One region of the Sphingomonas sp. BGYR3 genome, then DNA from elsewhere that is predicted to be linked to it. Evidence: predicted binding sites of a transcription regulator. Region 1 holds the regulator's gene; each other region holds the start of a gene.
The links. Region 1 encodes LexA, which represses DNA repair genes until DNA is damaged. Its sites were predicted from a motif close to GTTCCNCNCTTGTTCT; they were not measured.
Positions count from the first base shown of each region.

Region 1 (7,750 bases):
GAAACTGCGCCCCATCGGCCAGATCGTTGAGATTGGCGGCCCGCGGTTTCAGGAACGGCATGGTGCGCAGCAACAAGTCGCGCTGCGTATCGTTCAGGGGCATGGCGATGCGCGCCGCGACCAGATCGGTCAGCCGCGCATCGTCCGCCTCGCGCAGATAATGACCGTTCAGGTTCTCCAGCTTCTTCAGGTCGAACCGCGATGGTGAGCGGCCGACGCCCGCCAGGTCGAACACCTCTGTCGCCCGTTCCCGGCTGATGATCTCTTCATCGCCATGCCCCCAGCCGAGCCGCAGCAGATAGTTGGACAGCGCCTCCGGCAGCACGCCCAGCTCGTCGCGATAGGCCTCTACGCCCAGCGCGCCGTGCCGCTTGGACAGCTTTGCCCCGTCCGACCCGTGGATCAGCGGGACATGGGCATAGACCGGTTCCGGCCAGTCCATGGCGCGAACCAGCGCGAGCTGACGGAATGCGTTGTTCAAATGATCGTCGCCGCGAATGACATGAGTGACGCCCATGTCGTGATCGTCGACCACCACCGCAAGCATATAGGTGGGCGTACCGTCGGACCGCAGCAGCACAAAATCATCGATCTCGGCATTCTGCACTGTCACCGGGCCCTGTACCTGATCCTCGATCGTCACGGCGCCCTCGCGCGGGGCTTTCAGCCGGATGACCGGCGCGCGGTCAGTGGGGCCAGTCGCCGGATCGGCGTCACGCCAGGGGCTATCGACGCGAAACGGCCGCTTTTCCGCCTGAGCGCGGACACGCATTTCGGCCAGCTCGTCCTGGGTCAGCCAGCAGCGATAGGCATGACCGCGTTCCAGCAGTTCATGCGCCACGGCGGCATGGCGATCGGCCCGGGCGAACTGGAACACGGCGTCGCCGTCCCAGTCCAGGCCCAGCCAGCGCATCCCGTCAAGGATCGCGTCAATCGCCGGCTGAGTCGATCGAGCCCGGTCGGTATCCTCGATCCGCAGCAGGAATTGCCCGCCGTAATGCCGGGCATACAGCCAGTTGAACAGCGCCGTGCGAGCGCCGCCGATATGCAGGAACCCCGTCGGCGACGGGGCGAAACGGGTGACGACGGGGCGTGTGCCCGCGCCGCCGGATTTGCTGCCGGATTCCATGGTTGCGCTCAACCGCGCTTGCTCCCAGACACTGTGTTTTCGATGGCCAGATCAGCCTTTGCCGCCCCTAGCATGGCGATCCGGCCACGACAAATCCGGGCCGCGATCGGTGCTGCATTCGATTGGCTGGAACGCCGGCTGGAGGCGGAGCGGGGCCAGTTGCCCCTGTGGATTCCCGTCGCCCTGGGGCTGGGCATCGCTGCCTGGTTCCTTTTGCCGGGGCCTGCTGCGTGGCTGGCCGCGGCGGCGGGGGGTGGGGCGGTCGCGCTGATCGGGATGGGTATCGGCATCGGCCGCCGGGCAGGGGCCGCGCTGTTTGGCCTGGGCCTGCTTGTCGCCATCGGCATCGCCTTTGCCTGGGTGCGGGCGGAGCGGGTCGCGCATCCGGTGCTGGAACGACCCGTAACCACCAGCTTTGTCGCCCGAATCGAGCGGGTGGAGCCCTTGCCGGCGCGCGATCTCGTCCGGCTGCGCCTGGCCCCTGTCGATGCGGTCGGTCTGCCGACACTGGTGCGGGTGAATGTTCGGGCCGTCGATGTGCCGCCCGGTGCTGGCACCGGCGCCGAAATCCGGCTGCGCGCCCGGTTGATGCCACCTGCATCGCCGGCCCTGCCCGGTGCCTATGACTATGCCCGCGCCGCATGGTTCGATGGCATCGGCGCGACCGGGCGCGCCCTTGGCCTGGTTGAGGTCATTCATGCGGCCCAGGGCAGCGGTGCGGGGGTCCGCAACCAGCTGTCGGCGCATATCCAGTCGCGGATCGGCGGCGGGGCCGGGGCGATCGCGGCGACGCTGGCCACCGGGGATCGCGGCGGCATCGATGACGCGGATGCAGAGGCGATGCGCCGGTCTGGCCTTGCCCATTTGCTGTCGATCAGCGGCCTGCACGTCACGGCGGTGGTAGGAGCCGCGATCCTGGCCGCCATGCGGATCCTGGCCTTGTTTCCGGCACTCGCCCTGCGGGTCCGGGTGCCGTTGATCGCTGCGGGGTTCGGGGCGGCGGCTGCGCTTGGCTATACCTGGCTGGCAGGCGCAGAGGTGCCGACGGTTCGGTCGTGCATCGCCGGGCTGCTGATCCTTGCCGCGATGCTGCTGGGGCGGGAGGCGATTACGCTGCGGCTGGTCGCCACGGGTGCGTTCGTCGTCCTGCTGCTGTGGCCGGAAAGCCTGGCCGGCCCCAGTTTCCAGCTCAGCTTTGCCGCCGTTACCGCGATCATCGCGCTGCACAGCCATCCGGTGGTGCAGGGCTGGTTCGAACGGCGGGACGAGGGGCGGCTTGCCCGGCTGGGCCGGGCGCTTGCCTCGCTGCTGCTGACGGGGTTGGTGGTGGAGGCGGTGTTGACGCCGATTGCGCTGTTCCATTTCCACAAGTCCGGCGTGTACGGCGCGATTGCCAATCTTGTCGCCATCCCGCTGACCACGTTTATCATCATGCCGGCCGAGGCGGCGGCGCTGCTGCTGGATGCGGTGGGGCTGGGCGCGCCGCTATGGTGGGTGACGGGGCAGGCCATCGACCTGATCCTGGCGATTGCCCATTGGACGGCGGACGCACCCGGATCGGTCCGGATGCTGCCCGCGATGCCGGGATGGGCGTTTGCCGCGATGCTGGGCGGGGGGCTGTGGATCGCCCTGTGGCGGACGCGATGGCGGCGATGGGGCGCGGTGCCCATTGTTATCGGTGCGCTGGGCGCGCTGTCCGTGCCGCCGCCCGACCTGCTGGTCACCGGCGATGGCCGCCATGTCGCCATCCGGGCCGGGGAGGGGCTGGCGCTGCTGCGCGACCGGGCGGGGGACTATACCCGGTCGATGCTGGGCGAGGCTGCGGGGGTGGATGGCGAGGCGCAGTCGCTGGACACCCTGCCCGATGCGCGGTGCAGCGCGGACCTGTGCCTGGCCGATGTCCGGGATGCCGATGGCCGCACCTGGCGGGTCTTTGCCACCCGCAGTGCCCATTTCGTCGAATGGACCGCGATGCGCGATGCGTGTGCCGTTGCCGATATCGTCATTGCCGACCGCCGGTTGCCGGCCGGATGCGTCCCGCGCTGGCTGCGCCTGGACCGGGCGACGCTGGCAGAGACCGGCGGCGTGGCCATCACCCTGGCCAGCGGAACGGTTCGCACCGTGCGCGGGCCGGGGGCGCACCCATGGTTGAACCCGCCGACGGTGATGCCGCCACGGCCGGTCCGCCCCGTGGCACCACCGCCCATGCCAGTTGGTCAGTAACGGCGGAGCAGCCCCGACAGTCGGCCCTGCACCTGCACCTGATCAGGGCGGTAGCGTTGCGGATCATAGCTGCGATTGGCGGGGTCCAGCCGGACCATTGCGCCTTCGCGCCGGAAATATTTGAGCGTTGCGTCATGCCCGTCGATCAGCGCGACCACGATTTCGCCATCGCGGGCCGATTCCGTTTTGCGGATCAGGGCATAATCGCCGTCGAGGATGCCCGCCTCGACCATCGAATCCCCGGACACTTCCAGCGCATAATGTTCGCCCGATCCGAGCAGCGCGGCGGGCACCGGCAGCATCTGCGATCCCTCCATCGCCTCGATCGGCACACCGGCGGCAATGCGGCCATGGAGCGGGATTTCGATGACGTCGTTGGCTGGTTCCGGCATCCGCTGCGTCGCGGAAGGTGGCGAAAGTGGTGCCACGTCACCGCGTTTTGCAGCCTTGCCCCGCTTTGCATCGACCCGTTCCGGCATCTTCAGCACTTCGAGCGCGCGGGCGCGATTGGGCAGGCGGCGAATGAACCCGCGCTCCACCAGCGCCTCGATCAGCCGGTGCACCCCAGATTTCGATTTGAGGTCGAGCGCCTCCTTCATCTCCTCGAACGAGGGGGAAATGCCGTCTTCGCCCAGGCGTTCGGCAATGAAGCACAGCAACTCATGCTGCTTTTTGGTGAGCATCCCCAATCCTCCGTTTCGGAACAGACTGGGAACGTATATGCTTTGTTCCGTATGGCGTCAAGCGATCACAAGGATATCCACAGGATCGCCCACAGCCGCCGCCGGGGCATGAGCGGGTCGGTGGATCAGGCAGGAGGCGCGCGCGAGCGTCAACAGCATCGAACTGTCCTGCACCGCCGCCGCGCTGACCCGCCCGTCGGGCAGGATCGCCGCGCGCAGGAAATCCGTGCGCTCGCCATTGGCGGGCAGGGGTTCGGCCAGGATCGCGGGGGTCAGCCGGGGCAGGGGGTCGACCGATCCGCCCAGTGCGGCGATGGCGGGTCGGACGAATAACATCGTCGTGGCGAACACCGAAACCGGATTGCCGGGCAGGCCGAGGACCAGCGCATCGCCGCGCCGCCCGGCCATCACCGGCTTGCCGGGGCGCAGTGCCACCCGCCAGAAATCAATGGACCATCCCGCCGCCGCCAGCGCGGGTCGCACCAGATCATGGTCGCCCACCGACGCCCCGCCGCTGGTGACGAGCAGGTCGGTATCGACGTCGGCAAAAGCGCGGGTAAGCGCGTCCAGATCGTCCGGTAGGATGCCAAGGTCGATCAGCTCGACCGGCAGATCGGCCAGCATCGCAGCCAGCATCAGCCGGTTCGTTTCCGGTATCTGTCCATCGCCAACCGGCGTGCCGGGCGGGCACAGTTCATCGCCGGTCGCCGCGACGGCAACCCGCACCGGGCGGCGGACCGTCAGCGTGCCATGCCCCGCCATCGCAGCCATGGCGAGCCGCGCCGGCGTCATCCGCTCCCCCGCCCGGATCAGGTCGGTTCCGGCCGCGAAATCAAGCCCGCGATGCCGGACGTTGCGGCCGGGCGCGGCCGGGCCAGCTCCGGTCAGGATCAGCCGGTCGCCGTCGCGCGCGGCCTCTTCCTGCACCAGCACACAGTCCGCGCCCGCCGGCATGACTGCGCCGGTAAAGATGCGCACCGCCTGTCCCGGCCCGACCGGCCCGGCATGGGGCCGCCCGGCGGCGCTTTCCCCGATGACCGTCCAGGGCCCGGGCAGGGCGGCGTGGGCGATGGCATAACCGTCCATCACCGACAGATCGCTGGCCGGTTGCGTGCGCAGCGCGGTTACCGGTTCGGCGGCCCAGCGTCCGGCGCAACCGGCGATGGGCAGCGCCTCTGCCGCCACCGGCACGGCCATGCCGATCAGCCGGGCCTGTGCATCGGCCAGCGGGAGGAGCGGAGGTGCCATCGGCCGGATGTGGCACGGGCATCGGCGCGGGGAAAGAGGGCGAGCGGGGAAACTGCACCATGCCTGCCACGCTGCCTTGTCTTGGCCGCATCTGCACCCTAACCCGACAGTCAGCCCTGCCGCCCCCCGGAAGTTTCTCGCGTGGTTTCACAGTCCATCGAACGCCCGACGTGGCGAACCCGGATCGGGGAACGGTTGCGCGGGCGGGGAGGCCCGTTTCTGCTTGCGCTGCTGGTCGAAGGGCTGATCGTGCTGGTGCTGATGACGCTGGCGCCCCGGCTGGTCCGGCGCGAACCGGTGGACATGGCGCTCAGCACCTTTGACGCCGCTGAAGTGTCGGAAAAGCCCCCCGCCGCCGCCAGCGCGCCCCGCCCCGCGGTCGCGCCGCCACCGCCATCGACCGAACAGCCCCGCGAACCCGACGACCGCCCGCCGCCCAGCCCCGTCACGCCGTCCGTCCAGCCAGCCCCGGTCGTCAAGAATTTTGCGCCCAAGGCCCCGTGGATCGAATTGTCGCGCGATCAGATGGCACAGGCCGATATCGGGCGCGCCCCGCCCCCCGGCCGCGCAGGCCCGCCCGCGCCGCGCGCGACCATGGGGCCGCCGGATACCGGATTTCCCGGCGATACCCCGCGCGTCGACGGCAGCGGCCCCAATGGCGAGCCGCTCTATGCCGCCGCCTGGTACCGCGAACCGTATGATTCCGAACTGGCGGGTTATCTGTCCAGCGCCGCCGGACCGGGATGGGGCATGATCATGTGCCGCACCGTACCCGATTATCGGGTGGAGGATTGCGAGATGGTCGGCGAAAGCCCCGGATCGCGCATGGGCCGGGCGGTGCTGGCCGCCGCCTGGCAATTCCGCGTCCGCCCGCCGCGCGTGGGCGGCAAGTCGAAATATGGCGAATGGGTGCGCATCCGCATCACCTATGGCGTGAAGCAGCGCCGGAGCTGGGAGTAAGGCGGCGCGCGGCATCCGTCCACGCGCTCAGGATGCGCCGGGGTTGGGGAGGGTGCAGCCGACCCGTTGCCAATCAGCCCGCGCGCCAATCCCCGGATTTGCCGCCGGTCTTGGACAGCAGGCGAATATCCTGAATAGCCATGCCCTTATCCAGCGACTTTACCATGTCATAGAGGGTGAGCAGCGCCACCGACACCGCCGTCATCGCCTCCATCTCCACGCCCGTCCGGCCGGTCAGACCGACGGTCGCCGTCACCGTCACGCCGCTGTCGTCCGGAACCACATCCAGCGCGATGCGGGTCAGGGGCAGGGGGTGGCACAGCGGGATCAGCTCGTGCGTACGCTTGGCCGCCATGATGCCGGCGATGCGCGCGGTGGCGATCACGTCGCCCTTGGCCGCCGTCCCGTCGCGGATCGCGGTTGCGGCCGCGGCAGACATGGCGATGCGGCCGGTTGCCACCGCCTGACGCGCCGTTTCCGCCTTTCCGCCGACATCCACCATATGCGCGGCCCCTGCGGCATCCAGGTGGGTCAGGCGGCTCATCCGACCAGCGCCCGCGTCGCTGCCTCGACATCCGGCTGGCGCATCAGGCTTTCGCCGACCAGAAAGCAGCGGATGTCATGCGCGGCCAGCGCATCGCAGTCCGCCCGGCCGCCAATGCCGCTTTCCGCGACAAAGGTGCAGCCCGGCGGGGCCAGGGCGACAAGATCGAACGTGTTCTGAAAATTGACCTCGAACGTCTTGAGATTGCGGTTGTTTACCCCGATCAGCCGCGAACGGAGCCGCGCCGCGCGGGCCATTTCGTCGGCATCGTGCACCTCGACCAGCACGTCCATGCCCAGTTCCATGGCCGCTGCCTCGATCTCTGCCATTTGCGCATCTTCCAGTGCGGCGACGATGATCAGAATGGCGTCCGCCCCCAGCGCGCGGGATTCGGCGCATTGCCAGGGGTCGATCATGAAATCCTTGCGGATCGCGGGCAGGGGACAGGCGGCACGCGCGGCGACCAGATACGCGTCATGCCCCTGAAACCACCGTTCGTCGGTCAGCACCGACAGGCAGGTTGCGCCGCCGGCGGCATAGGCGCGGGCATGGGCGGGCGGATCGAAATCCGCGCGGATCAGCCCCTTGGACGGGCTGGCCTTCTTGATCTCTGCGATCAGAGCGTATCCGGTGGCCGCGCGGCTATCCAGCGCGGCGCGAAACCCGCGCGGCGGCCCGGCGGCGGCAATGCGCGCGGCAAGGTCGGCATCGCCCGTCTGCGCCTTGCGCGCCGCAACCTCGTCTGCCTTTGCCTCAAGGATCTGTGCCAGCATCGTACTCATGGCCATGCGATCCAGCAGTCGAGCAGCGCGTTGGCAAGCCCGTTGTCGATGGTTTCCGCCGCTTCCTCTGCCCCGGCCATCAGCGTGTCGCTGTGCCCGGCAAGGACGAGCGCGGCCGCGCTGTTCAGGATCACCGCGTCGCGATAGCCGCCGGGCTCGCCCAGCAACAGGCGGCGCAGCG
Region 1 is NZ_JANZNT010000001.1:974,298-982,047, reverse strand. It holds gene gltX (glutamate--tRNA ligase) at 1-1,129, opposite strand, end outside; gene NYR55_RS04455 (ComEC/Rec2 family competence protein) at 1,202-3,352, shown strand; gene lexA (transcriptional repressor LexA) at 3,346-4,035, opposite strand; gene NYR55_RS04445 (molybdopterin molybdotransferase MoeA) at 4,093-5,283, opposite strand; gene NYR55_RS04440 (hypothetical protein) at 5,425-6,243, shown strand; gene moaC (cyclic pyranopterin monophosphate synthase MoaC) at 6,317-6,787, opposite strand; gene trpC (indole-3-glycerol phosphate synthase TrpC) at 6,784-7,569, opposite strand; gene trpD (anthranilate phosphoribosyltransferase) at 7,566-7,750, opposite strand, start outside.

Region 2 (7,750 bases), 570 kb from region 1:
AACGATATCGGCGCAAGACTTGGCATGGCGGATCAGCGTGTCGAGGGCGGCAGTGTTCGCATCCCCAAATCCGGTGATGGCCATTTTTACGCGTTGGTGCGGATCAACGGGGTCGAACGTTCGATGTTGGTCGATACCGGCGCAACGACCACCGGTCTGTCGATGGAAACCGCAAAGGCGGCCGGGATCGAATTGTCGGATCGCGGACCCTTTACCCAGGTATCGACGGCCAACGGCATGGTGATGGCGCGCGAGGTGCGGATCGGCCGGTTTCAGCTCGGTGATCTGGAAACCGAAGACCTCGGTGCGCTGGTCGCGCCGAACTTTGGCGATAAAGAAGTGCTCGGCATGAACTTTCTGTCGCGCTTGAACGGTTGGCGGGTTGAAGGCAACGACCTGGTGCTTGAGGGGGGAAACTGAGGCAGGAGGGCTCGGCCCGCCACCACCGGCCAACGCGATATTTTACATAATGTATATTATCGATCTTATGAATATGCGCTCGGGCGTCTTGGTGCTGACGACCCCCGCTGTCCCCTGGATGGAGAACAACCGGTGATCGAACGGCTGGTGACGATCATGGCGCGGTTGCGCGATCCTGAACATGGCTGTGAATGGGATCTGGCGCAGGATTTCGCTTCGATCGCGCCGTACACCATCGAGGAAGCCTATGAAGTCGCCGATGCGTGCGAGCGTGGCGACATGGCCGATCTGAAGGATGAGCTTGGCGATCTCTTGCTCCAGGTCGTGTTTCACAGCCGCATGGCCGAGGAAGCTGGTCATTTCGCGCTTCCGGACGTGGTCGCCGGGATCAGCGACAAGATGGAACGGCGTCACCCGCATATCTTTGGCAACGACCAGCGTGGCGGCCATCAATTCTGGGAACAGATCAAGGCCGAAGAGCGCGGTGCCAAGGGCGCAGACGGGGCGCTGGACGGGGTTGCCATCGGCCTGCCCGCGCTGCTGCGCGCCGAAAAGCTGCAGAAGCGGGCCGCACGGACGGGCTTTGACTGGCCAGATGCCGATGGTCCGCGCGCCAAGGTAATCGAGGAGATTGCCGAGGTGGACGCTGCCGCGACGCCGGATGCGGTTGCCGAGGAGATCGGTGACCTGTTGTTCGCCGTCGTCAATTGGGCGCGGCATCGGGGCGTCGATCCCGAAGCTGCCCTGCGCGCCGCAAATGCCAAGTTCGAAGGGCGTTTCCGTCAGATGGAAGCGATGGCCGGTCCGCAGTTCGCGGCGCTATCGCTGAATGACAAGGAAGCGCTGTGGCTGCGGGCCAAGGCGGCCAAGGACTGACCGACAACGCTCAGGGGGTAACCGGGTCGGCTGCTCCCTGTTCGGCGTCGGCGGACCTTGGTTCCGACGCTTCCTCGCCCTTCCCTGCCTCGATCTGTGCGGCCTTTTCGGGCTCGACGATCAGCTTCGTCAGCGGTCTTGGCGAATGGTCGATCACCGGCAGCGGCTCGATGGTCTTGCCCGCCGTTTCGATGTTGAGCGCCTCGAACCGCTTGGCCGACGTCATCACCTGAGACTCAAGGCTGCCGACAAAGCTGTTATAGGCGCCCATGGCGGTGCCTAGATTCTTGCCCAGCCGCTCGACATGGCTGCCCATCGTCACGATGCGCCCGTGCAATTCCCGGCCCAGTTCCGCGATTTGCCGCGCTTCCTTGGCCAGTTTTTCCTGACGCCACACCGCATCGACGGTGCGCGCGATCGCGATCAGATTGGTCGGCGTGGCGATCAGCACCCGGCGGTTGAACGCATAGTCCCAAAGTTCCGGATCATGGTCGAGTGCGGCAGAAAGGAAATGCTCGCCCGGCACGAACATCACCACATAATCGGGCGCATCCTCGAACTGCTGCTGGTAATTCTTGCTGCCCAGCTGATTGATGTGGTTTTTCATCGACGCGACATGCGCGGTCATGTGCAGCGCCTTTTCGGCATCGTCCACCGCGCCATGCGCGTCCTGATAGGCATTGAGCGATACCTTGGCATCGATCACCAGCGACTTGCCGCCGGGGATGCGCACGATGGCGTCGGGGCGCAGCCGGTTGCCGTCGCTTTCGACGCTGACCTCCATCTCGAAATCCGTATGTTCGGCAAGGCCGCAGGTTTCAAGGACGTTGCGCAGCTGCTGTTCGCCCCACCGGCCGCGTGCCTTGGGCGCCGAACGCAGGGCGTTGACGAGTTTCGATGCCTCGGCCCGCACCTCGTTCTGGCCCAGCCGCATCTGTTCGATCACCCCGGCCAGATTGCCGAAATCCGTCTTTCGCTCCGCCTCGATCCGCCCGACCTGCTCCTCATACCGCTTGAGCGAGGTTTCGACGGGTTGCAGCAACGCGCGGATCTTGGCCTCGTTGCTGTTGCCCGCCTCGGCAAAGCGCGCATCCGCCCTCTTGAGAAACTGGTCCTGCGCCTCCTGCAGCGTCTTGGCGGCGACTTCGGAAAACTGGGTACGAAGCTGTTCCTTCGCCGCTTTCAGCTCGTCGATCACGCCCTGCGCCGCGCGCAGATCGGACCGGATCTGCACCAGTTCCAGCCGGGCGACATCCCGTTCCTCACGAATATGCTCCAACGCGCCGCGCAGTTCCGGTACCTGTCGCGCTTCGCTGGACGCCTCGGCCAGTTCGGTGATTGCCCGCTTGAATTCCGCCTCGCGCAGATCGCGTTCCGCACGGGCCTCGACAATGCGGCGCTCACCGACGAACCAGCCGGCGGCAAGCCCCACCGCAAGCGCGACGACGACAAGCAAGACAATAATCAACGGATCCATGATCACCCAATCCCCGGAACGAAGCGGGAACTTAAACCATGGTTACCGGCGGCACAAGGGCCGGGCCAGGCCCCCTGCCCCGTCCGTCACTCCGCCTGGCGGATCAGGCGGCGGCCTTGCGCGCCTTGGCAAGCTTTTTCAGGATCATCTCCCGCTTCAGCCGCGACAGATGGTCGATGAACACCACACCCTGAAGGTGGTCCATCTCATGCTGGATACAGGTGGCGAGCAACCCCTCGAACACCTCGTCATGGGCATTGCCGTCTTCGTCCAGCCATTTGACGCGGCATCGGGCGGGGCGTTCGACATCGGCAAACTGTTCGGGCACCGACAGGCATCCCTCGGTATAGACCGACTGATCGTCCGACGGATCAAGGATTTCGGGATTGATGAAGACGCGGGGATGCCGGATCGGCTTGCCGTCCTCGCCCTCTTCTTCCTGCAGGTCCATGACGATCACGCGCTTCGGCACACCGACCTGGATTGCGGCAAGGCCGATGCCCGGCGCGTCGTACATGGTGTCGAACATGTCCGCGATCAGCGCGCGCAGCTCGTCGTCCACCGTGTCCACTGGCGTGGAAATGGTGCGCAGACGGGGATCGGGAACCTCGATGATCGGAAGAATGGCCATGGCGCTGATTTAGGTTCAGGCCCTGTGCCGGTCAAGCGACCGGCCGCCGCGCCCTCAACGCCTGTGCCAGCGTGCCTTCGTCCAGATAGTCCAGCTCGCCGCCGACCGGCAGGCCATGGGCAAGCTGAGTCACGCGCACCGGAAACTGTTCCAGCCGCTCGGCCACATAATGGGCCGTCGTCTGCCCCTCCAGCGTGGCGTTCATCGCCAGCACCACTTCGTCCACGCCGCCGCCCTCGATCCTGCGGACGAGCAGATCGATGGTCAGATCCTCCGGTCGCACCCCGTCCAGCGCCGACAATCGGCCGCCCAGCACGTGAAACCGGCCGGGGAACAGCCGCGCCCGATCCAGCGCCCACAGGTCGGCCACCTCCTCCACCACACAGATGGACCGGGCATCGCGGCGTGGATCGGAACAAATCGCGCAAGGATCGCTGGTGTCGATATTCCCGCACTGGCGGCATGGCGTCAGTGCCGCCGAAACCGAGGACAAAGCCCGCACCAGCGGCTCCAGCACCGTCTCCCGCCGTTTGAGCAGATGGAGTACCGCGCGGCGCGCCGACCGGGGGCCAAGCCCGGGCAGGCGCGACAGGAGCTGGGTGAGCGTTTCGATCTCGGAAGAGGCCATGACTGACATTAGGGGCTTGCGCGCCGGGCTGCCAAGGGGTTGAGACGGGATATGCGGATCATCTTCATGGGCACGCCGGCCTTTGCCGTTCCGGTTCTCGACGCGCTGATCGATGCCGGTCACGAGGTTGCGGCGGTTTACAGCCAGCCGCCACGCGCCGGCGGGCGTCGGGGCAATGCCCTTACCCCCTCTCCCGTCCATGCCCGTGCCGAGGCGCTGGGCATCCCGGTGCGCACCCCCGTGTCGCTGAAGGGCGAGGCGGAGCAGGCCGATTTCGCCGCAATCGGTGCCGAGGTCGCGGTGGTCGCCGCCTATGGCCTGATCCTGCCGCGCGCGGTACTGGATACGCCGCGGCTTGGCTGTCTGAACGTCCACGCCTCCCTGCTGCCGCGCTGGCGCGGGGCCGCACCCATTCAGCGCGCGATCCTGGCCGGAGACATCGAAACCGGCGTGGGCATCATGCAGATGGCGGCTGGCCTGGACACCGGCCCTGTCCGGCTGGAGGGGCGGACGGTCGTTGACGGAAAGACAGCGGGCGAGCTGACCACGGAACTGGCGGCGATGGGCGCGCGTCTGATGGTGCAGGTGCTGTCCGACCCCGCAGCCTATCCCCCGGTGGAACAGCCGCTGACCGAAGTGACCTATGCGGCAAAGATCGACAAGGCAGAAGCCAGGATCGACTGGACCGCCGGTGCCATCGCCGTCGAGCGACAGGTGCGCGCGTTCAACCCCGCGCCTGGGGCGTGGTTCATGTTGGGCGATGAACGAATCAAGCTGCTGGCAGCAACCGTTGTGGAGCGGGATGGTGCACCGGGCGAGGTGCTGGACGATGCGCTGACGATCGGCTGCGGCACTGGCGCCATCCGCGCGATAACCGTGCAGCGGGCCGGCCGGTCGGTAACCAGCGCCGCCGATCTGCTGCGTGGCCTGTCCATTCCGGCGGGCACCCGGCTGTCGTGACGCGCTTCGCCTTTACCGTCGAATATGATGGCCGTCCCTTCATGGGCTGGCAGCGTCAGGCGCACGGGCCCAGCGTTCAGGCATCGATCGAGCGGGCGATCTATGCCGTGACAGGCGAGGCGGCGACGGTCCACACCGCGGGGCGGACTGATGCGGGCGTTCACGGCATGGCGATGCGGGCCCATGCCGATATCGAACGGGATATCGCGCCCTTTCGGCTGATGGAGGGGATGAATGCCCAGCTTCGGCCCGATCCGGTGGCGATCCTGGATTGCATCGTCGTCCCGGATGACTGGCATGCGCGGTTTTCCTGCATCGGGCGCAGTTACGAATACCGGATCGTCAACCGGCGCGCGCCGCTGACCTGGGAACGGGGCCTTGCCTGGCGCGTGCCCCAGCCACTGGCCGAAGGCGCGATGGCAGAGGCGGCCGGCCACCTGATCGGACGGCATGACTTCACCACCTTTCGGTCCGCCCATTGTCAGGCGGACAGCCCGGTGCGCACGCTGGACCGGCTGGATGTCGTGCGCGACGGCGACCGGGTGACGATTTATGCCGCCGCGCGGTCCTTCCTGCATCATCAGGTGCGATCGATGGTCGGTTGCATGGCGCTGGTCGGCATGGGCCGCTGGCACCCGGATCAGGTGGCAACGGCGCTTGCCGCGCGCGACCGGTCGGCATTGGGCCTGAACGCGCCGCCCGACGGGCTGTATTTCGTGGCGGCCCGTTATCCCTGACGCGAAAAGCGCGATGCCAGCTCGACATGCGTTGACCAGCGGAACTGGCCGACGGGTCGCACCCAGTCGAGGCGATAGCCCCCTTCACACAGAGTTTTCGCATCGCGCGCGAAGCTACTGGGATTGCACGAGATATAGCTGACGATCTCGGCGCCAGATTGGGCGATCTGGCCCACCTGTTCGCGCGCGCCGGCGCGGGGCGGATCCAGGATGATGGCATCGAACCGGCCGCAATCCGCCGCCGATACCGGGTTGCGGAACAGGTCGCGGTGATCGGCCGCAATCGCAATGCCCGCTGCGCCTGCCCCTGCCTTCATCGCCAGCACGGCATCGCGCGCCGCCTCTGCCGCATAAATACGGCGTCCCGGCGCCATGGCAAAGGCAAAGGTGCCCAGGCCCGCGAACAGGTCGGTAATCATGCGCGCATCGCTCACGGCCTCCAGCGCGGCGGCGATCAGCGCCGTTTCGCCATCCGCCGTCGCCTGAAGAAAGCTGCCCGCCGGCATCGGTACGGGCACCCCCGACAGGGTGATCGTCACCGCATCCGGTTCCCACCGGGTTTCCGGGCCGAACCCCTCATCCAGGCTCAGCCGCGCAAGCCCGTGCGCCTCCGCAAAATCGGTGATGGCAAGCGCGGATTCGAGCCCCGCACTGGCAAATCCCTTGATCAGCACGTCCGGCCCCTGATCCGTCAGGGTCAGGTGAAGGTCGGCCCGCCCGCGCGCCGGCATGATCCGCGACAGCAGCCCCCGGATCGGCTCGACCAGCGCAAACAGCCGCGGATGCAGGATCGGACATTCGGCAAGGTCGATCAGCCGGTGGCTGCGCTCTGCGCTGAACCCGATCAACACCGTCCTGCCGCGCCGTTCGACGTGCAGCGCAGCGCGTCTCCGGCTGGCCGGCGGCGACAGGTGCGGCGCTCGCAACTCGGTCTCCAGCCCCTGAGCCGCCAGCGCATCGCGCACCCGTGCGGTGGCAAAGTCGGCGTAGGTTTCGTCGTCCAGATGCTGAAGCTGACACCCGCCACAGGCCGGGAAATGCCGGCATGGCGGCGTCTGATGGTGCGGGCCGGGCAGGATCGTGCCGTCCGGCGTCACCTGATCGCCGGGAGCGGTCAACGGCACCGCCCGCCCGGATGCGGTCATGCCATCGCCGCGCGCCGCAACCCGGACGATGGTTTCCGTCGGGGTGTCAGACATTCGGCAAGGGCTTTCAGCAGAGATGGGATCCGGTCATCGGCGGCCATGGCCCCCGCGATGCGCAGCCATACCCCGTCTGCCGGGCCATGCAAGCCAGCCCCGCAGTCGCACGGGCTGGCCTGTCTGTCCTTGACCTTGTGTCCGGTCAGTACCGAACCGTCACACCGATCGCGATCTGGCGCCCCAGCCCGTCATATCGCGCCGAATTGGTGTTGTTGCGCGACAGGGTCAGGTCATAGCTGTTCGGGAACAGCGGCGGCATCGTATCCAGCAGATTGTTGGCCAGAAGCCGCAACGTCATCCGCTTGTCGATCACCATGGTCATGGCGAGGTCGAAATAATTGTACGCCTCGACCCGGTTGAATGTGCTGCGCGCATCCGCTTCGGTATAACCGATCCCCGGATCGTTCGAATTGAGCGTCAGCGTCTGCGGCCCGATATGGCGCCAGTTGAGCGACAGGCTGAACACATCGTCGGCCGTGGTATAGGTGGTGCGCAGGCCATGCTGCCATTTCGGGAACGAAACGCCGCAGCGCGGACCATAAAACCCGACGCAGTTGCGCGGCAGGAACTGCGTCACGCCATTGGCATCGACATATTGGGGCGCATCCTGACCGCCGACATAGGTGGTGCGGGTACCATTGAAGAGGAAGTTGAGCCGCCCCGCCTGATTGAGAGACAGGTCATATTGCGCCTGAACGTCCCAGCCATGCGCCTTTGACTTGTAGAAATTGGTCGTGCCCTGCCGGAAATATCCGGCCGTGGGATTGCCCGCCGCGGCGTTGAAAAGGATCGAGGTCGTCGGATCACGCACAACGCCGG
Region 2 is NZ_JANZNT010000001.1:403,324-411,073, reverse strand. It holds gene NYR55_RS01825 (TIGR02281 family clan AA aspartic protease) at 1-420, shown strand, start outside; gene mazG (nucleoside triphosphate pyrophosphohydrolase) at 553-1,296, shown strand; gene rmuC (DNA recombination protein RmuC) at 1,307-2,773, opposite strand; gene def (peptide deformylase) at 2,877-3,404, opposite strand; gene recR (recombination mediator RecR) at 3,436-4,032, opposite strand; gene fmt (methionyl-tRNA formyltransferase) at 4,084-4,992, shown strand; gene truA (tRNA pseudouridine(38-40) synthase TruA) at 4,989-5,729, shown strand; gene NYR55_RS01790 (class I SAM-dependent RNA methyltransferase) at 5,720-6,928, opposite strand; gene NYR55_RS01785 (TonB-dependent receptor) at 7,074-7,750, opposite strand, start outside.
Region 2: rmuC (DNA recombination protein RmuC) is a predicted target of LexA. The motif match lies at 2,789-2,804, and genes of this name have one in related genera.

Region 3 (7,750 bases), 250 kb from region 1:
ACTGCGCGCCGGTTATGCAGAGGTCGTCAAATACGGCCTGATCGACGATCCCGACTTCTTCGCCTGGTGCGAAGAACATGGCGCGGCGCTGCTCGATGGCGATCCGGTCGCCCGCCAATATGCCATCGCCCGGTCGGTCAGGGCCAAGGCGCGGATCGTCGGCGCGGACGAACGGGAGACGGCGGGCACCCGCGCGCTCCTCAACCTCGGCCACACCTTCGGCCATGCGCTGGAGGCAGAGACGGGCTTTTCCGACCGGCTGCTGCATGGCGAAGGGGTAGCGGCGGGCATGGCGCTCGCCTTTGCCTATTCCGCGTCAAAGGGGCTGTGTCCGGACGAAGATGCCGCCCGCGTCGCGGCGCATCTGCGCGCCAGCGGCCTGCCCGACGGCCTTGCCGCCGCCCATGTCCATGCCGATGGCGAAACGCTGGTCGGCCATATGCTGCATGACAAGAAAATGACGGGCGGCACCCTGCCCTTCCTGCTCGCGCGCGGGATCGGCCGGACCTATCTCGACAAGACCGTCGACCTGGCGGACGTCGCCGCGTTCCTCGATGCGCAACCCCGGACGCTGGAGGGCGTGACATTCCCCGCGGGGTAAAAAAACAGCATCTGCCGGAAAAAACCTGTCCGGTGTGCAACCGCCCCTTTGCCTGGCGCAAGAAGTGGGAGCGGGCCTGGGACAATGTCATCTATTGTTCCGACCGCTGCCGCCGCGACGGCAAGCGGGGGTAAGCGGCGCCCGGTCAGCCGCGCACGCCCGTCCACGCCCACCACAGCCAGCCCGCGATCATCACCGCCCCGCCGATCGGCGTGATCGCGCCCAGCCAGCGCGGGCCGCCCAGCGCCATCAGGTACAGCGTGACGGCAAAGATCATGCCGCCGATGACGAACGCCCATCCCGGCCCCCGCGCACCCGTCTGCATCGCGGCGACGGCGGCGACGGCGTGGATCAGCTGATACATCCCGCCGGTCTTCAGCCACTCCTGCGCCTGTCCGCTCGCCCCATGCGCCCCGAACGCCCCGGCCACCACGGCCATCGCCCCGGACAGGGCAGCAACGATCAACAACGCGTTCATGGTAACACTCCGGACAGGATGAAACGGTCGAACAGCAATGCCCCGCCGACGCCCAGCGCCGCAATGCTGATCAGCAGCACAGCGCCGGCCATCATGTCCTTGATCGCCTTCACCTCGGGGTGAATGGCCGGATGCAGCAGGTCGACCAGCGCCTCGACCGCCGAATTGACCAGTTCCAGCGCCAGCACCAGCGCAATGGTCAGCGCGACCAGCCCCCACCAGATCGCAGGCGGCCTGAGCAGCAGCAGGGCGAGGGCCGCGACAATAGCCAACGCCGTCTGGACCCGGAAACTGCGTTCTCTGATCCAGCCGAACCGGATGCCGGAAACCGCAAAGCCAAGCCGTTCGCGGAACGGCCGGTTCTTCACTTGGCCACCGCCTCGTCGGAATGGACGGACACGTTGCCGCCCTTGCTGTTCTGGCTGAACATCACCTCGCGCGCGGCGTACAGGTCGCCGGATTCCTTCTGCAGCTTCAGCCGCTTGAGGTCGCGGTCGCGATATTCCTGTTCGGTGCGTTCGATCTCGCCCGGATCGACGCCCACCGCTGCCATCGCCTTTCGCGCCATCACGACGGCGCTTTCCATCACTTCGCGCACGATGCCCTCTACCGGCGCGCCGTGCATCTTCATCACCGACCGACGGTCATAGGCGCGGACAAAGACCATGGCGTCGGGAAACGCCTCGTGAATCTGGTTCAGCTTTTCGGCATCGACCTCGTTGCCGTCGGGGCACAGCAGGATCAGCTCCGCATCCTCCGCCCCCGCGCGCCGCAGCAGGTCGACACGCAGGCCGTCGCCATAATAGACCTTCATGCCAAAGGTGCCGGCCACGTCGATCATCTGAACATCGCGGTCGATCAGCGTGACGGCAATCCCCTGACCAATCAGCATCTGCGCCACCGTCTGCCCGAACCGGCCATAGCCGACGACGATCGCGCTGGCCCCGTCATGGCGAGGCGCGTCACGCACCTCTGCCCCCTCGCCCGCCGGTTCGGCCCGGAATCGCCGGGTGAACATCATCAGGAACGGCGTGGTCGCCATGCTGATCGTGATGATCGCGCCGAACACGCTGGCCGCCTCCGGCGCGATCAGCAGCGCGCCTTGCGCCTGCGCGAACAGGACGAATCCGAACTCGCCGCCCTGACTGAGCAGCAGGCCAAGCGCCAGTGCGGGTCGCCACGCGGTGCCGAACAGCATGGCCAGCCCGGTGATGACCGCAGCCTTGGTCGCGATCAGCATCAGCGCCATTGACAGGACGAACACCGGCCGTTCCGCAATCGCGCCCAGATCGAGCATCATGCCGACGGCCAGAAAGAACAGGCCGAGCAGGATCGAGCGGAACGGCTCCACATCCGCCTCCAGTTCGTGCCGGAACGGGCTGTCGGCCAGCATCACGCCCGCGATGAACGCCCCCAGCGCGGTGGACAGGCCGATCGCCTCCATGATCGCCGCGCTGGCCAGCACTGTGAACAGCCCGGCAAACACGAACATCTCGCGCTCGCCCAGATTGCCGATCAGCTTGAACAGCGGCCGCAGCACGAACCGCCCTGCCAGGATCAGGCCGGTCACGGCCAGCACGGTATAGAGCGCCAGCTGCCATCCCGGCGGCCCCGCCGCATCCGCCGGATTGCGCGACAGCGCCGCGACAATGGTGATCAGCGGAACGATCGACAGGTCCTGAAACAGCAGGACGGAAAAGGCGCGCTCGCCGAACGGGGTGCGCAACCGCCCGGCCGATTGCAGCATCGGCAGCACCTGCGCCGTGGACGACAGCGCCAGCGGCAGGCCGAGCGCCAGCGCGGCAGGCCAGCTGAAATTGGCATAATAGGCGATCAGCACGGTCAGCGCGATGCCGCACAGCACCACCTGTGCCAGGCCGAATCCGAAAATGTCGCGCTTCATCGCCCATAGTCGCGCCGGGCTCAGTTCCAGCCCGACCAGGAACAAAAGCAGCGTGATGCCAAGCTCGGCAATGACCAGCTTGTTTTGCGCATCGCCAACAATGCCCAGCACTTCCGGCCCGACTACGGCCCCTGCGACCAGGAAGCCCAGCGTCGCACCCAGGCCCAGCTTGCGGAACAACAGGACGAACACCAGCGCAAAGCCCAGCAGCGGGGCAAATTCCCGCGTCATCGACAGGCCGTGATGCGCCTCCATCAGGCGGCCCGCCGGGTGCGCGCTTCGGCCATGGCATCGGCCGCCGCCTCGAACGGCAGGCGGATGGAGGCGTGGCGGGCGGCGTGCGGGATTGCGGGTTCAAAGATCGCAAGACCGGGCCAGTCCGGCACCGCGCCCTCGCCCGCAAGCCAGCGGGTCAGCGCATCGCGGGCATCGGCAATCTCGGCCAGCGTCTGCCCCCGCGCGTATTCGGCAAACAGCGCGGCCGATGCCTGCCCCAGCGCACAGGCGCGGACCATCAGGCCAAGCTCGTTCAGCCGCCCATCATCGTCCAGCACCACATCGGCGGTGACCCGGCTGCCACAGATGGGCGAGCGCCGCTCGACGGTTGCCATTGGGGCATCCAGCCGCTTCAGCCCGGCAGTCGATGCCGCCAGCCGCAAAATCTCGGTGTTGTAAAGCTGCCCCGCCATAGCCGACAGATAGGCTGGATCAGCCCGAAGCGCGAGGGGGGAGAGGACGTTTTTCCCGCGCGGGCGGGTGACCGCCCGTCACCCGCTGCGCTCGCAATGACACGGTTACCGCCTGGCAGACACCGTCTCACTCCCGCGGCTGCGGACTTTCAGGGAACACCGGCTCGCCCCGCCGCCGCTTGTCGACAAACTCCGCGATGCCCGCGCTGGTGGCGTTAAGCAGGGAATAGCTGGTGCTGTCCGTCATCCAGGGCGGGCGGCGCGTCGGCCCGCCGCTGACCGTATCGATCACCAGCACGATCAGCAGAAAGCCAAGGCTGGCGACGATCAGCCCCTTGATCCCGCCAAATCCGAACCCCAGCGCACGGTCGATCGGGCCAAGCACCGAATTGCGCGTGCGCGACCCGATGGCATTGGCGACCAGCCGTCCGGCGACATAGGTGGAGCCGGAGATGATCGCGAACGCCAGCACGGCTGCCCCCGCATCGGTGCCAACCGGATCGGCCAGCGCCGCGGTCAGCGGAGTATGGCCAAAGCGCAGCGCGACGATCACGAACAGGAACGCCATCAGCGACAACACTTCGGTCACGAACCCGCGCCACAGGCCCATCACCGCCGATCCGCCAACGGTCAGCAGCACGATGATGTCCAGCGCGGTCAGTTCCATTACAAATCCCTCATCGACAGCGCCCTGCCCCGTTCGCGCCCCTGCATCGGGGTGGCCGCCGTCCATCCGTCCACCCCTAGCCGTTCGTATCGAACGAAGTCGAGACACATGGGGACGAACGTCGATGCCCGTAACCAGATGCCGCCCCTCATCGATCCTCCCCCGCCAGGGGGAGGTGCCGCCAGAGGCGGCGGAGGGGGAGGAATCCCAGCAGCAGGCGGCGGCTATCCTCCCCCTCCGGCCCGCTGTCGCGGTCCACCTCCCCCTTGCGGGGGAGGATGGCGTTGCAGCAGCTTGGCGCCTACCCGCCCCGCGCCAGCAGATGGTCGACGAACGCCTTCAGCGTGGCAAAGCCCGACAGGCGCATCGGGCTTTTGTCCGCCGGTTGCGCGGCCGGGCCAAGCGCGCGGTTGAAGCCCAGCTTCGCCGCTTCCTTCATCCGCAGGCCCGCATGGGCCACCGGCCGCACCTCGCCCGACAGCGCGATTTCACCGAACGCAATCCCGTCCGACGGCAAAGGCCGTTCCGCCAGCGCAGAGATCAGCGCGGCCGCCACCGCCAGGTCCGCTGCCGGGTCCTGAACCCGGTATCCGCCAGCGATGTTCAGATAGACTTCGCACGTCGAAAAACTGAGGCCGCACCGCGCCTCCAGCACCGCCAGGATCATGGCCAGCCGCCCGCTGTCCCATCCGACCACGGCCCGGCGCGGCGTCGCCCCGCTGGCCAGCCGCACGACCAGCGCCTGCACCTCGACCAGCACGGGACGCGTTCCTTCCAGCGCGGGAAACACCACCGATCCGGTCACGCTCTCCGCCCGGTCGGTCAGGAACAGGGTGGACGGATTGGCCACCTCGGTCAGCCCCTCGCCCGCCATGGCGAACACGCCGATCTCGTCCGTCCCGCCGAACCGGTTCTTGACCGCGCGCAGGATGCGGAACTGATGGCTGCGCTCGCCCTCGAAACTCAGCACGGTGTCGACCATGTGCTCCAGCACGCGGGGACCCGCGATCGATCCGTCCTTGGTGACATGGCCGACCAGCACGACGGCAGTGCCGCGTTCCTTGGCAAAGCGGATCAGTTCCTGCGACGCGGCGCGCACCTGACTGACCGTGCCCGGCGCCCCTTCAATGAGGTCGCTGTGCATCGTCTGGATGGAATCGATGATCAGCAGGTCCGGCGCCTCTCCCCGATCTCCGAACGTGGTCAGGATGTCGCGCACCGATGTGGCGCTGGCCAGTTGCACCGGCGCCTTGCCCAGCCCCAGCCGCCGCGCGCGCAGCCGCACCTGATCCGCCGCCTCCTCGCCAGAGACATAGGCGACCTGCTTGCCCGCCAGTGCCAGCCTGGCCGCCGCCTGCAGCAGCAGGGTCGATTTGCCGATGCCGGGATCCCCGCCGATCAGCGTCGCCGACCCCTCGACAAACCCACCGCCCAGCGCCCGGTCCAGCTCGGCAATCCCCGTCGCCATCCGGTCGGGCAGCGCAACATCGCTGTCCAGCCCGGACAGGACGATGGCACGGCCACCGGATTGCAGGTTGTGCTTGGCCTGAAACGGCGTGACGACCGCGCCCGCCTCTTCGACCAGGCTGTTCCACTCACCGCAATCGCCGCACTGCCCCTGCCACTGCGACGTGACCGAACCGCATTGCTGACAGACATATCGTTTCTTCGGCTTGGCCATGGGGTTGCGCTAGCACGGCCGGAACAAAAAGGGAATATCGAAGCGTCGGCGCTGTCCTACCCGGCGATGACCGGGCTAGGCTCGCCGGATGCGCAGTCCCATCTTCGGCCTGACCCCGCTTCCCCGCCGGACGAATGCGGGGGCGGATTTTCAAGTGGACGTAGCATCACCTTCGCCACCTTCTGATCCCGAATCAGGCCGCGCTCAGCTCGCTCCCGCGCTTCAGCGCGCTGCCGCCATCGGCCTGTTCAACCAGATAGGCGGGGTTGTCCTTGGTCCCGTTCTTGACGATCCTGCTGCCCTTGATCGTCCGCTGGACGCGCCGTTCGAACCGTTCCGCCACCTTGCCCTCCGCCGTGCCCTTGCCCCACGACCAGGTCACGGCCTGACCCTTTTTAAAGCTGTTTGCCATCCTGCTGCTCCGTCGCTGCTGTCCGCACAGGACGCATCGACGGGGCAAAGCGTTCCCATGCGCGACGAGTTGCGGTATCGCCCCGCGCCATGAAGCCAACCGACCTGCGGATCGCCCTGTTCAGCGGCAACTATAACTACGTCCGCGATGGCGCGAACCAGGCGCTGAACCTGCTCGCCGGATATCTGCTGGAACGCGGCGTCACACTGCGCGTCTATTCGCCCACGGTGCCCGAACCGGCCTTTCCGGCGACGGGCGAACTGGTCGATATCCCCGCCCTGGCCCTGCCCGGCGGGCGGGACGAATATCGGCTTGGCATGGGCCTGCCCCTATCGGTGCGGGCGGACCTCAAGGCATATGCCCCCAACATCGTCCATGTGTCCGCCCCGGATGTCAGCGGGCACCGCGCCGTCACCTGGGCGCGGCGGCGCAAGATTCCGACGCTTGCCTCGCTCCACACCCGGTTCGAAACCTATGCCCAATATTACGGCATCGGCTTTCTGGAGCCGCTGGCGATCAACCTGTCCACGCGCTTTTACAACCGGGTCGACCGGGTGATGGTGCCCAGCCCCAGCATGGGCGATGTGCTGCGCGACTGGGGCGTGACGACACCCATCGGCATCTGGTCACGGGGGATCAATCACGACCGGTTCAATCCCGGCCGCCGCGATCTGACCTGGCGCCGCTCGCTCGGCATTGGCGATGATGAGGTGGCGGTCAGCTTTCTGGGCCGGCTGGTCCTTGAAAAGGGACTGGGCATCTTTGCCGATGTGATTGCGGAGTTGAAGGCGCGCGGCGTGCCGCACAAGGTGCTGGTGATCGGCGAAGGGCCGGCCCGCCACTGGTTTGCCGAACGGGTGCCAGAGGCGGTGTTCACCGGATTTCAGTCGGGCGACGATCTGGGCCGGGCGGTTGCGGGCATGGACGTGTTCTTCATGCCATCGGTCACCGAAACCTTTGGCAATGTGACGACAGAGGCGATGGCGGCGGGCGTCCCCGTCGTCGCCGCGCGGGCAACGGGTGCGGTCGATCTGGTCGAGGAAGGGGTGACCGGATTCCTGGTCCCGCCCACCGATGTGCGCGCCTATGCCGACGCGATCCAGAAACTGGTGGAGGATCCCGCACTGCGCCGCTCGTCGGGTCAGGCCGGGCACCGCGCTGCTCAGCGCTTCATCTGGGACACCGCGAACCAGGCGGTGCTCGACGCCTATCGGGACCTGTTGACCGCCCGCTGAGGCGGGATGGGCAAGCCGCCGAACAGTCCCTATCTGTTGCCCATGGCCGATCTTTTCGCCGACCCGGATCAACCCGCTGCGGAC
Region 3 is NZ_JANZNT010000001.1:1,221,872-1,229,621, forward strand. It holds gene aroB (3-dehydroquinate synthase) at 1-601, shown strand, start outside; gene NYR55_RS05595 (DUF2256 domain-containing protein) at 586-735, shown strand; gene NYR55_RS05600 (DUF423 domain-containing protein) at 747-1,079, opposite strand; gene NYR55_RS05605 (diacylglycerol kinase) at 1,076-1,447, opposite strand; gene NYR55_RS05610 (cation:proton antiporter) at 1,444-3,237, opposite strand; gene NYR55_RS05615 (iron-sulfur cluster assembly scaffold protein) at 3,237-3,671, opposite strand; gene NYR55_RS05620 (CvpA family protein) at 3,799-4,338, opposite strand; gene radA (DNA repair protein RadA) at 4,640-6,019, opposite strand; gene NYR55_RS05630 (DUF2945 domain-containing protein) at 6,213-6,431, opposite strand; gene NYR55_RS05635 (glycosyltransferase family 1 protein) at 6,521-7,666, shown strand; gene NYR55_RS05640 (replication-associated recombination protein A) at 7,709-7,750, shown strand, end outside.
Region 3: radA (DNA repair protein RadA) is a predicted target of LexA. The motif match lies at 6,040-6,055, and genes of this name have one in related genera.

Region 4 (7,750 bases), on a different contig from region 1:
ATGTTGCCGAGCACATCGTGGTTCCAGAAACGGATCACGCGATAGCCCTCCTGTTCGATGAACAGGGTTCTGGCGGCATCGGCCCGGGGCGCTTCGCCATGCTGACCGCCATCCACTTCGACAACCAGACGATGCGAATGAGAGCAGAAGTCAGCGAAATAGGGGCCGAGCGGCACCTGGCGGCGGAACCCGGCAGCGGGCAGCGATTGGCGGAGTGCGGCCCAGAGCCTGCGTTCGGCGTCAGTAGCATTGCGGCGAAGCGCGCGGGCGCGGTGAACCGGGCCTGTGGCAGCACCCCTCACCTTCCCACGCGGCCGTGCCGCGCGGGCCCCTTCCTCTCCCACAAGGGGAGAGGAGGAAGTATGGTCGAGGCGCGCTGCTTGCATCACCTCAGCGCTTTTTGAGCTTGTCAGGTGCCTGCGTCAGCACAGCGCCGCCAAGTGATTTAATCTCGGTTTTGCTCAGACTGCCCGGATCACGAAGCGCCTTGGAGGCAATCTTCGCCGTCCGTGCTGACGATTTTTCGTTCGCTGCCATTTCTCATCACCTCACTGACACGCCAGGCATTCGTCGTAGTCGGTGGTTTCGCCCAGATCGAATTTCGGCTTTTCGATCGTGTTGTCCGCCTCTACGCCGCCGGCGAAACCGGCGCGCTGCACCGATTTGGAGCGGAGATAGTAGAGCGACTTGATGCCCAGTTCCCAGGCGCGGAAGTGGAGCATGAGCAGATCCCATTTTTCCACGTCCGCCGGGATGAACAGGTTGAGCGACTGTGCCTGATCGATGAACGGCGCGCGGTCGCCCGCCAGTTCGAGGATCCACCGCTGGTCGATCTCGAAGCTGGTCTTGAACACGTCCTTTTCCTCTGACGAGAGGAAGTCGAGATGCTGGACCGAGCCGCCGCGCTCAAGGATCGAGGACCAGACGCCTTCGCTGTTCTTGGATTTTTCGATCAGCAGCTTTTCCAGATAGGGATTGCGGACCGAGAAGCTGCCCGACAGCGTCTTGTGCGTGTAGATATTGGCCGGAATGGGTTCGATGCAGGCCGAGGTGCCGCCGCAGATGATGCTGATCGACGCGGTGGGCGCAATCGCCATCTTGCACGAAAACCGCTCCATCACGCCCATGTCGGCCGCGTCGGGGCAGGGGCCGCGCTCGACCGCCAGGTTCATCGACGCTTCGTTCACCTGAGCATTGACGTGCTTGAAGATGCGCAGGTTCCACATCTTGGCCATCGCCCCTTCCATCGGCAGGCCGCGGGCCTGGAGGAAGGAGTGGAAGCCCATGACGCCAAGGCCGACCGAGCGTTCGCGGCTGGCCGAATAGCGGGCGCGGGCCATTTCATCGGGCGCGCGCTCGATATAGTCGGTGAGAACGTTGTCGAGGAACCGCATCACGTCCTCGATGAACCGCTTGTCGCCTTCCCACTCGTCCCAGGTTTCGAGGTTGAGCGAGGAGAGGCAGCACACCGCCGTGCGATCGTTGCCAAGGTGATCGCGGCCCGTGGGCAGCGTGATTTCGGCGCACAGGTTCGACGTCGTAACCTTTAGCCCCAGATCGCGGTGATGCTTGGGCATCGTGCGGTTCACATGATCGCTGAACACGATGTACGGCTCGCCCGTGGCAAGGCGGGTTTCAACCAGCTTCTGGAACAGGCCGCGCGCATCGACCTTGCCGCGCACGCTGCCGTCCTTGGGCGATTTCAGTTCCCATTCGGCGCCGTCACGCACCGCTTCCATGAACGCGTCGGGGATCAGCACGCCATGGTGCAGGTTCAGCGCCTTGCGGTTGAAATCGCCCGAGGGTTTACGGATTTCGAGGAACTCCTCGATCTCCGGATGGCTGATGTCGAGATAGCAGGCGGCCGAGCCGCGGCGCAGCGACCCCTGGCTGATGGCGAGCGTCAGGCTGTCCATCACGCGGACGAAGGGGATGATGCCGCTGGTCTTGCCATTCAGGCCGACGGGCTCGCCAATGCCGCGCACCGTGCCCCAATAGGTGCCGATGCCGCCGCCGCGCGAGGCGAGCCATACATTCTCGTTCCAGGTGGCGACGATCCCTTCCAGGCTGTCGGGCACGGAGTTCAGATAGCAGCTGATCGGCAGGCCGCGGCCGGTGCCGCCATTGGACAGCACGGGGGTGGCGGGCATGAACCACAGGCGCGAGATATAGTCGTAGAGCCGCTGGGCGTGGGCGGCATCGTCGGCATAGGCGGAGGCGACGCGGACGAACAGGTCCTGATAGCTTTCGCCCGGCAGCAGATAGCGGTCCTTGAGCGTTTCCTTGCCGAAATCGGTCAGCAGCGCATCGCGCGAATGATCGACCTCCAGCGCATAGGGGCGCGGGTCGACCCGCGTCGATTCACTTGCGGCCGCAGCCGGTTCCAGGGTGGCGGTTTCTGTCATTTCGGTTTCCTGAGTATCCCTGAAATCCATTGCCTGCCCCATCATAATCCAGCGGTTCGTCCGACTCGGGCAGCGAGGGCCGATGCTATCACCGATCGCCGCGCACGAGAACAAAAAGTGATCAACCTGACCCGTCACTGCGCGAGCATGGCCGGTCCGCAAGATAACCCTGCGGTTCCGAAAATACCAGTGCTTGGGCTTGCCCCCACAAGCGACCACTACAGATTGTGGCTATTCGCGCTTCGAAGCAAGTCGGTAAATGACCTTTTAGGGACTCAATTCGTCGCTAAAAAGACTCGGGTCATGGACTGGCCCGACGACAGGGGCGGCGCGACGCGCGGACCTTCCTTGGCTTTTCGATGGGGCAAGGGAACGGGGCGGGAACGAAAAATATTTTGATGTGGACGGGGCCGTGGACGGATCGGCCCATACCTCCAACGACCATGGCCGCCCCTGCCGGAACAGGGACGGCCATGGCTATGGGCAGGTCCGGTTTTCCCCCCGTTAGAAGCGGCCGGTCAGCTGTACGCCATAGAAGCGGGGTTCGGCGGGAATGAAGGTGGGGATGCCGAACGCGCCGCCGGTATTGCCGGCGTCGAGCAGATAATCCTCGTCGCTGAGGTTGCGGCCGAACACCGCGATCTCGTACCGGTCGTCGGCAAAGCTGATCCCGGCGCGCGCGTTGAACAGGGTGACGCCCGGCTGGCTGATCAGCGGATTGTTCGGCACTTCGAAAAAGATCTGCGAACGATAGGTGACGGTGGGCGTGGCAAAGACGCGGACATCGCCGATGCGCGCGTCGATGGTAAAGCCGCCCGCTGCCTGAACCTCTGGCTGAAGGCGGAAGCGTGCGCCCGAAAAGGCCGGGGTCAGCGCCGAGCTTTCCTCGATCTTGGCATCGATATAGGCGCCGTTGCCGAACACCGTCAGCCAGTCGGTCGCCCGCAGCTGCACCTCTGCCTCCACCCCGAAATTGCTGGCATTGCCCGCGCTGCGGGTGCGGGTGATACCGTCGGGGTCGACGACGCTGACCTGAAAGCCCTTATATTGCTGATAATAGACGCCAAGGGTGCCGGACAGCGGGCCGAACGCGCCCTTGATCCCGCCTTCGTAATTCCAGACGGTTTCCTCATCGATGATCGACAGGGCGCGTTCCGGGCCGAGCGCGCCGTTGCGGGCGCCGACCTGAACCACCGGGGACCGGCGGCCCTGCGAGATGGTGGCATAGAGGTTCACATCGTCGCTGGCGCGCAGCAGCACATTTAAGCGCGGCAGGACGGCGGCGAAATTGCCCTCTGCCTCGAACGTCTGGCCGCGGGTATCGACCTGTCCGGGGACGAGCGAGACGCGGAAGCTGGGCACGGCGGCGAGCAGCGGCGGGATCTGCGTCAGCAGCTGCGGCCGCGGGGCCGATGCGAAGAAGCCGGATTGCCGTTCCTCGATCAGGAAGCGGACCCCGGCGGTCAACTCGACCCAGGAAGCGGGGATCAGCGTGCCGTCAAAGAACATCGAATAGCTGGCATTGCGGCCCTGATTTTCAAAGACCGAGCGATAGGGCACGGCGGTCAGCGCGCCGCCGGTGACGAGCGCGGTGACCCGCGTCGATACCGGGTTGCCGGCCGCATCGACACAGCCAAGCCCCGGCACCAGCGCGCGCGTCAGACACTGGGCAAACACCCCTTCCTCACCGGAAAAGGGCACGTTCTGAAAACTGTCCTCAAGGAAATAGTTGAAGCCGAACGAGCCGCGGAACAGGTCGCTTTGATAGGCGAAGCGGGTTTCCTGATTGACCTGCCACCCCTTGGCCAGTTCCGCAAATTCAAGGAACGGCGCGGCGGAACCGTCGGCATCGAACACTTCGAGGCTGTCGAACCTGCGATAGCCATTGACCAGGGTCAGCGTCCAATCGTCGGCGATTTCCCAGGCGAGCGTCAGATTGGCGTCATAGACTTCGCGGTTGAGGCCCAGCTTTTCCGCACCAAGATCGGCCTCGGATCGCGGCGAGCCGCCCAGCCATGCCGCGCCGAACGGATTGCCGGGCGCCAGCGCGCGCGAGATGAACGGCGTGCCCGAATTGCGCTGCTGATCATAGGTGAGAATGAGGTCGGCAGTGAAGCGATCGGTGGGCGTGAAGCGCAACGAGCCGCGCACGCCAAGCTGATCCTGTGCATAGAGGTCATCCTGGTTCGGGGCGAGATTTTCGACATAGCCGTCCCGCTGCTTCACCTCGAACGCTACGCGGCCGGCGATCACGTCATTGCCGGCATTGACGAAGCCGGCCACGCGCCAGGCGTTGAAATTGCCGTAGCTGCCCGACAGTTCGCCGGAAAAGCCGGGACGCGGCCGGGCGGAAATCATGCTGATCGCGCCGATGGTGGACGCGGTGCCGAACAGCGTCGCCTGCGGTCCCTTCACCACCTCGACCCGCTCAAGGTCATAGACCGCCTGATAGGAACCGCGCGAGCGGGAGATGTCGACGCCATTGTAATAGAGCGAGACGCGCGGCCCCTGCTGCGCCGAGCCGCTGTCCGAGGTGATGCCCCGGATGACGATGCCGGGGTTGTTCGCGCTCTGCTCCTGCACGTTGAGGCCGGGGACATAGTTGGACAGCTCGTCCAGATCCTGCACGCCAAGCTCGCGCATCCGCTCGCCCGAATTGGCCGAAATGGTGATCGGCACATCGACCAGCCGCTGATCGGTCTTTTGCGCCGACACGATGATATCGGTGTCGTTCGTCGCGGTTTCGTCGGTCGGCTGCGGATCGGCCATCGGCTGGGCGAGCGCGGCGGAGGCAGTGGTGACGAGCAGCTTCGCAAGCGCGACGCGGGCAAGGCGATGACCCATTGATTGATTCCCCGTTCGATGATTTGTTCGGTGTGCATCGCCCCTGCGCGACCAACATTGCGCCGCAGCGAAGGGGCGATGACGAAATCATTGCAGCAGGGCGATTGCGGGGGGCGGAAAGCGACCCTAGCCTGTCACAAATCATCGATTCGGGGGTTTTCATGCGTGTTTCAATCGTCGCTGCCGCCTTGTCCCTTGCCGCCATGCCGATCGCTGCACATGCGCAATCGGCGGACATCGTGCTGAAGGAACTGCCCCCGACCGCGCTGAAGGTCGGGGAAAAGAGCATCGAGGAATTGCAGGCGATGCTGGCCACGGGCGAACTGACCAGCGAACAGCTGGTTCAGGGGTATCTGGAGCGCATCCGCATGATGGACCGCGCCGGGCCAAGCCTGCGCAGCGTGATTGCCATCAATCCCAAGGCGCTGGAACAGGCCAAAAAGGCCGACCGCGACCGGCGGCTGCGCATCGCGCGCGGGCCGCTATTCGGCATCCCCGTGCTGATCAAGGACAATATCGAAACGGCCGAAAATGCGACCACGGCGGGCAGCCTGGCGCTGAAGGACAATGTCACCGGGCGCGACGCGCCGCTGGTCGCCCGGCTGCGCGCGGCGGGCGCCATCATTCTGGGCAAGACCAACCTGTCCGAATGGGCGAACATCCGCGACAATGATTCGATGAGCGGATGGAGCGCGGTCGGCGGGCTGGTGCGCAACCCCTATGCGCTCGACCGCACCGCCTGTGGTTCGTCGAGCGGCACCGGATCGGCCATCGCCGCCAGCCTGGGCGCGGTGGGCGTGGGCACCGAAACCGACGGGTCGGTGGTTTGCCCCAGCAGCATCAACGGCCTGGTCGGCCTGAAGCCCACGCTGGGCGCGATCAGCCGTACCCATGTCGTCCCGATCAGCCACAGCCAGGATACGCCGGGGCCGATGGCGCGCAGCGTCAAGGATGCCGCCGCGCTGTTTTCCGGCATGATCGGCACCGATCCGGCCGATGCCGCGACGAAAGAGGCGGATGCGAAGCGCGAGGCGCTGACCCCCGACTGGACCAAGGCCAGCCTGAAGGGCGTGAAGCTGGCCGTCCTTCGCCCGCAGATGGGCGCGGCGCTGGCGGCGCAGTTCGACGCGCAGCTGGCGGTGCTGAAGGCGCAGGGCGCGGAGCTGATCCCCGTCGAGCGGCCGGCGACCGAGGGACTGGGCGAGGCGGAGTTCAACGTCCTGTTGATGGAGCTGAAAAGCGACCTTGCCGCCTATCTGGCGACGACGCCGGACAGCGTGAAGATCCGCACGCTGGCGGACGCGATTGCGTTCAACAAGGCGAATGCCGACACCGAACTGCGCTACTTCGCGCAATCCACGTTCGAGGCGGCGGAAGCGACCGGCGGGACGGCCGACCCCAAATATGCCGAGGCGCGGGCCAAGTCGCTGAAACTGGCCAGCGAGGCGGTCGACGCCATGCTGGCCAAGGCCGGGGCGGCAGCGATCGTGACGCCTAGCTATGGCATGGCCTGGCTGTCCGACCCGGTTTATGGCGACCAGTTCAACGGTCCGAGCGCAAGCCAGCTGCCCGCCGTGTCGGGCTATCCCCACCTGACCGTGCCCATGGGCCTCGTTAAGGGCCTGCCCGCCGGGCTGTCGTTCATCGGTGCCAAGTGGACCGACGCACGGCTGCTGGAGCTGGGTTATGCCTATGAACAGGCGTCGAAGGCGCGGGTGGCGCCGACCTATCCGGCGACGGTAACGCAGGGCGGCGGGCTGGACGGGGTGCGCTGACGCGCCACCCGCCCGGTCAGTCTTGTCCGGTCAGCCTTGTCCGGTCAGCGCGCCGCCGTCACCGGCTCCATTGCAGGGTTGCCCCCTCTGGCGTCAGCGCGTGCAGGCGCCGGAGGATGGTGTAATTGGCAACCGCAACGCCGATCATCTCCCCCACTTCCTCGACAAACAGCACCAGCTGGCCGGTCGCGGTGTAGAAGATACCGACACCGTACAGGTGAAGGATCGCCATTTCGACGATTTCCATACCGATCGCGCTGGCGACGAAGATGCCGCCGGCCAGCGCCAGGCCGGATTTGATGCCAGGCGGCAGGCTGAGCCAGAAGTGAAAGAAATAGAGGCCCGTGACCAGCGTGAACGCCGCATAGGCCGCGACCCAGTTGTAGCTGTGTTCGCTTCCCTCGATCGAGCCGAGGGAGATCAGCGAAAACATCTCGTGCACCTGTGCCGCCTCGTCGATCGCCATGAAGACGAGGGCGATCGCGACGCCCAGCCAGCCGCGCCGCCAGACGGGCCGGGTTTCAAGGCGGCTGACAATGCCGGCAAGGATGGCGGCCATGATCATCGCAAGGGCGGCGATGGTGGTGGGAATATTGCTTTCCTGCACCAGGCTGAACTGACGATGCAGGCCGAGCAGCCGCATATGTCCGGCGGCCGCCGCGGCAATGACCGCGATATGGGCCGACGCGAGGATCGCGATGACCAGCAGGTGCCAACGCAGGATCT
Region 4 is NZ_JANZNT010000002.1:68,604-76,353, forward strand. It holds gene NYR55_RS12110 (DUF559 domain-containing protein) at 1-386, opposite strand, end outside; gene NYR55_RS12115 (hypothetical protein) at 391-537, opposite strand; gene NYR55_RS12120 (ribonucleoside-diphosphate reductase subunit alpha) at 549-2,435, opposite strand; gene NYR55_RS12125 (TonB-dependent receptor) at 2,910-5,174, opposite strand; gene NYR55_RS12130 (amidase) at 5,411-7,024, shown strand; gene NYR55_RS12135 (hypothetical protein) at 7,083-7,750, opposite strand, start outside.
Region 4: NYR55_RS12120 (ribonucleoside-diphosphate reductase subunit alpha) is a predicted target of LexA. The motif match lies at 2,513-2,528, and genes of this name have one in related genera.